2 regions of the Shewanella sp. CAL98-MNA-CIBAN-0140 genome follow, and region 1 is predicted to be linked to the other one. Evidence: riboswitches for the same ligand, from Rfam matches in the RefSeq annotation. Region 1 holds a riboswitch; the other holds the start of a gene.
What was found. Region 1 has a riboswitch for lysine ahead of AAEY93_RS17230 (Na+/H+ antiporter NhaC family protein). Riboswitches for the same ligand answer to the same signal wherever they lie in the genome.

Region 1 (3,076 bases):
ACGATAATTATAAGAAGACTGCAGTAATGACGTTGATTTACCGGCATTCATCGCCGAATAGTAAAAATACAGTTGCGCCAAAGTTAAGCGTCCTAATGTTTAGCCAGATAATATCGTCCATATTACCTTTTCTAGCATCGTAATGAAAAACAAAAATGGCGTATTCGTTACCCATACGCCATTTTTCAATGCGACACAAAGTGAGACCATTCAGCTGAACAAGACCATCATTTACAAAAAGCAGCCTTATTCATATCGCGCATTTTCTAGCCCAAAAGCGCAGGATCACAATACTGATCACAAATAATATCGAGCAACAAACAAGCCCGGCCATTAATGAACCGGTAAAACCAAGTACGATATAACCCACTAAACTAATCAAGGCCGCAATAAGTGCATAAGGCAACTGAGTCACAACATGGTCAATATGATGGCAACTGGCTCCGGTTGATGACAAAATCGTGGTGTCTGAAATAGGCGAACAATGATCACCAAATACAGCACCAGAAAGCACCGCTGCCAGCATAGGTAACATCATAGTGCTATCACTGCCCATCGCCATATCGGCCGCTATCGGTAGCATAATGCCAAAGGTGCCCCAACTCGTTCCGGTTGAAAATGCGGTAATGCCAGCTAATAAAAATAACATTGCTGGTAACAAAGCAAATGGAATGTTGTCAGTAGCCAAACTGGCCATGTACTTACCGGTTTCAAGCTGACCAATTACGCTGGAAATAGTCCAAGCAAATAATAAAATGTAAATTGCAGGTAGCATTGAACGTGCACCAACAGACATTCCTTTGAACAGCATAGTCAGCTCAACTTTCTGCTGGAACGCTAACAATACGGTGACAATCAATCCCACTAAAGATCCAAAAAATAGAGAAAAACTGACGTCTGTATTTTCGAATGCGCCTAACACACTAAACACTTGGTCTTTGGCTACTAATGCCTCAGCGCCACTGGAAACCATAAAGTAAACGGTCGCAAACACTAATATGGCGATAGGTAAAAACAACCCAATCACTTTACCGGTGTCAGCTTCCGGTAAATCGGTCACGGCGCCAGGTGGCTTGCCTTTTGATTCATCAAATAAGTTACCTCGAAGTGCATTAAATTCATGCTGGCGCATTGGACCCACATCTAAGCCAAAAATCGCCACACACACTAATAACAGTAACGAGAACAACGCATAAAAGTTCATTGGGATCATTTGAATGAACACACTTAGATGACCAGAATCAGCAAAACCATGTGCCGTTAAAATACCGCCAATGAGCGCAATAATATATGCCCCCCAGCTCGATACAGGAGAAATAACGCAAATAGGAGCTGCAGTAGAGTCAAGAATATAGGCGAGTTTAGCGCGTGAAATATGATATCTGTCTGTAATAGGTCGAGAAATAGAACCCACAACTAAACTGTTGAAGTAATCATCAATAAAGACTACACAACCGAGAAAAATGGTCATTAACTTAGCATCACGCTTATTACGAATGCGCAGTTTAGCCCAATCGGCAAACGCTCGAGCCGATCCACTCACGGTGATCAGCGCAGTGATCATCCCAAGTACAATTAAAAACCCTAGAATATAGACATTCCATGAACTCAGTTCACCGTCTTTCCAGACAAGCTGGCTAGCGGTTTGCACGATATACTCACCCGTTCCAACCAGCGAAAACTGAGTGAGCAATAAGGCACCAAAAATAATACCTAAACCTAAGGATAATAAAACTTTACGGGTTAATATGGCTAACGTAATTGCCACAAGAGGAGGCAATACAGAAAGAGCCGAATCGGCATAACTTGTCATCATAATAGTTAATTTATGTCTTCGCTGGATACGAATGAAGCAACACTAGAAATAAGACTAAGCATACACAGAAAGCATATGCACAACTTACTAGTAGCACTCCACAGCAATACCCATTTAATATGAATATCATTATTTTTATCTTATCGATAAAAAACACCATGACAGTGCAGTCCCTTTCAAGAACTGCCCCAACAAATGCGCTTGATAGACCCATTTGCTTCGGCATTGCATCCTTTTATGTTGAATTATTGGCATCACCCAATTCAACATGACTTTTATGCAACGCACCTCTACTTTTGTTGTTTGCACTTAAAGCTCATTACAAACAGCGCGAACATACAACCATAAGTAGCATATGCAATGCCAGTAAAAAAACACTTAACGGAAGTGCAAATAACAATAACACCAATTTAAACTACAACCTCTTAGCATTAATGTAACGTTTTTACATAAAACACACGCTAGCGTAACGGGCACAGAAATAGCAACGGCATACAAGCGTCGACATTTGGACAGAAACCTCTTTTCAAGATCAGGATAGATCCAGTAATAATCCAAAAGTAATCCAATAAAAAGGTTTCTACCTTATGAGTAGAAACCTTTTAGAATCAATCGACAAGACGCTCAATAACACTTCTACATCAGTAGCCATTGCTGACTAGATCAACTCGCATCTCTCTAATTTAAGCCCGATTATACGAGATTATTCAGTGCTGGTACCGCTTCAAATAAATCGGCAACCAGTCCATAATCAGCCACTTGAAAAATAGGTGCTTCTGGATCTTTATTAATCGCTACAATCACTTTTGAATCTTTCATACCGGCAAGATGTTGAATCGCACCAGAAATACCTACCGCAATATACAAGTCAGGTGCGACAATCTTACCCGTTTGACCCACTTGTAAATCGTTTGGCACAAAACCAGCATCCACAGCCGCACGAGATGCGCCAACAGCCGCGCCTAGTTTATCTGCCAATTGCTCTAATAAAGCAAAGTTCTCACCGTTACCCATGCCACGGCCACCAGACACAATAATGCCTGCATTACCGAGTTCAGGACGGACTGATTCAGTTAACGATTGAGATACAAATTCAGTGCGGGCATCAATTGCTTGGCTTAAGTTTATCGCTTCAGCACTGCCTGTTGAGGCCGCAGCATCAAAGGCACTTGAGCGCACAGTCATGACTTTCTTGGCATCCAAGCTCTGAACTGTAGCAAGTGCATTACCAGCATAAATAGGGCGTACAAAAGTGTCACT
Region 2 (3,076 bases), on a different contig from region 1:
CAAGAAAATAAGACCGATGTTATTAATTTCACGTAGTTCACGTGCTAATAATAAGCCGTTTTTACCTGGTAAGTTAATGTCCATAACAACAAGGTTTATCTTGTTTTCTTGCATGGCTCTATGCATTTCTGCGCCGTCATTGGCTTCGGTGACAACATAGCCTTCAGCTTCAAAAATACTGCGCAATGTATTACGAGTTACTGCTTCATCTTCAACAATTAAAATGTGCGGATTTTGCATAATATATACCTGATTTTATAAAATTCGATTCTAGCCACGGTGTGCTAATAGATTGCAATAGCGCGTTAACATATGCGCTATTATTCCGATATTTTTGGGTGTTTATCTATGTCTACCCTGAATTAAACACTCTCTATAAACTCGATGACGTAACGCTTAATGCGGGTTACTGAGTCTGCTTGCGTTAACTAATTGCCATTACGCTAAGGTACGCGTTTACACTTATGCATGATGGTGTAAAAAGTGGTGTAAAATTTGTTGCACCTAGGCTTACTTACTATGAATGCCATTTAGAAAGATAGTTCCTTCCTGTCGCAAACTTATTTAATCGTATTAATGTTTTATCAAATGTAGAACAAATTTAGTACGACTGTAAACTTTACATCAATAAATCTTCACGCTCACAACAATATATGCTGAGATTTTCAGGTGTATGTAGCCAACTTTGCTACAATGATTTAATAGTGCGTGATGCTATTGTACTCGTTTTAGGCATTTGTTAACAAATTAAATGTTAAAAAATTAATATAACAGTCAAGTATATAAAAGATTAATATTACTAAGTTGATAATAATAAATGATTTTTAAGTATTAAACTGGTGATTAGATCGCAAATCTTTTCGATATCTAACCTAATTGTTAGACTCATTTTGGCTTAATTAACGAAAAAATATTATGGAAAATGTTATCGATACATTGTGGTATGAATATCAAACGACTCATTTTTTGTTCACCCAACGCCTTTCTAATGATTTCCCATTTGCTATAGTTACCGCTCATAACCCCCGGGGGACTAGCCTCTCACCGAGTCAAAATCGTTTACTTGATCATCAGCTTCAATCTAAAATCCAACAGTATAATCGGCCCTATCGTGCCTTAATCGGTGCGGCCGCTGATTGGTCACATATGGAAAAAAGCTGGGCAGTTTTTATTGATAAAGAACAGGCTGTTGAGCTAGGAAGAGAGTTAAATCAACATGCAATTTATTACGTTAATCAAGGTTTGATATCTCTGGTTGCGTGTCTTGATACCATCAAACCTGACGTTGAAATGGGCGCATTTAATCAGCGATTACGGCTGGTTAATGAACTGCCAGAGATTAGTTTCTATACTGGATGAGCGCTGGGTTAATTTAGAGCGCTTAATCGCTACTGAATGTTTTGAGTCATTAATCGAGACAATAAAATATATATTGTCTCGATTAATTGCGTTATTTGGTTTTTTTTGCGTATATATTGGCTTTTTTCTAATATAGAACAATGACAGATCCGCTATCGCTACGACAGATTATCTAACAACAAAGATATTTTTATCAAAACAGTGTTTTTTTACTGGGTTTGTTGATTGACTTGTTAGGGCATTTGTTGCTATTTTCAACAGCTCTCCTTCGGGAGAAACAGAAGAGGAGCGTTAACTAGGTAGTAAGTGAGAGGATGCCAGTCCGATGACAACTTATGATGGAGATTAGCGCCGAGGTATCAGTTTGTTTGGCGAACATTGATATCGGTCGTTTAGGCTGAATCCTAACGATTGTCACCTTTTTTTGGTGGAGAGCTTCTGGTGATGATTGCTGTTTCCCTTCTATAAGGGTGCGTTATCTTAGCACCAGGCTCTTCGAACGTAGTGTGTTCGGAGCGTATATCATGTTAGTAAATCACGTCTTATTTTCTAGTCTTTGGCAAACTGCGGAGGCATCAGTATGAGCATTATCTCTGAAACTGTTGTTCTTGAAACCGTGGTGCCTGAAATAGCCACATCAGAATTAGTCGTAGCCAAATTTGGCGGTACGTCGGTTGCTGATTACGCCTCTATGAGTCGTTGTGCCAATATTGTCTTGGCTAACCAAGCCACTCGTCTCGTGGTGGTGAGTGCCTCCAGTGGTGTCACCAATTTATTAGTTGAGCTGACTCAAGCTAATGTCAACGATGAACGACGACTAGTACTCCTTAAGCAAATTGCTCAAATTCAATATGCGATTCTCGATGAATTAGGCCGTCCACAAGACGTGGCGGCCAGTATTGATAAAATTCTGAGCCGAATGTCAGTATTAAGTGAATCGTTAGAACTTGATCGCAGCAAAGCGATTATGGACGAATTGCTGTCAACGGGTGAGCAATGTTCATCGATTTTATTTTCAGCGGTTATTCGGGAAAAAGGCACCGCTTCAAATCATTTCGATGTGCGTCAGGTGCTGCGTACCGACAGCTATTTTGGCCGTGCAGAACCACAGATTGAAGTCATTTCAACGCTTGCTGGTGATTTTTTAAAACCCTTACTTGCTCGTTATATCATTGTCACCCAAGGATTTATTGGAGCTGATGACAGTGGCCGAACCACAACATTAGGCCGTGGTGGCAGTGATTATTCGGCGGCATTACTGGCTGAAGCGCTCCGTGCCACAGCGGTTGAAATTTGGACCGATGTCGCCGGTATTTATACCACTGATCCACGGCTTGCCCCTAATGCGCGTCCCATTGCCGAAATTAGCTTTAATGAGGCGGCTGAGATGGCCACCTTTGGCGCTAAAGTATTGCATCCCGCCACCATTTTACCGGCTGTGAGACAAAAAATTCAGGTGTTTGTGGGATCAAGTAAAGCCCCTGAAATGGGCGGAACTTGGATCCGCCATCAAGTAGACGATACCCCAGTATTTAGAGCTGTGGCATTGCGCCGCGATCAAACATTACTTAACTTGCATAGCTTACAAATGTTACATGCTCAGGGTTTTTTAGCAGAAACGTTTGCGACTTTAGCTCGACATAAAATTTCGGTGGATCTCATTACCACCTCTGAAGTTAACGTGGCATTGACCTTAGATAAAACCGGTTCTGATTCG

Region 2: another riboswitch for lysine. It lies ahead of lysC (lysine-sensitive aspartokinase 3); the one in region 1 lies ahead of AAEY93_RS17230 (Na+/H+ antiporter NhaC family protein).

What each region holds. Positions count from the first base shown of each region.
Region 1 covers NZ_JBEOPI010000040.1:23,443-26,518, forward strand. The annotation lists gene AAEY93_RS17225 (thymidine kinase) at 1-81, opposite strand, end outside; gene AAEY93_RS17230 (Na+/H+ antiporter NhaC family protein) at 251-1,816, opposite strand; lysine riboswitch at 1,900-2,117, opposite strand; gene AAEY93_RS17235 (electron transfer flavoprotein subunit alpha/FixB family protein) at 2,510-3,076, opposite strand, start outside.
Region 2 covers NZ_JBEOPI010000009.1:82,380-85,455, reverse strand. The annotation lists gene arcA (two-component system response regulator ArcA) at 1-240, opposite strand, end outside; gene AAEY93_RS06735 (DUF3293 domain-containing protein) at 916-1,359, shown strand; lysine riboswitch at 1,633-1,805, shown strand; gene lysC (lysine-sensitive aspartokinase 3) at 1,940-3,076, shown strand, end outside.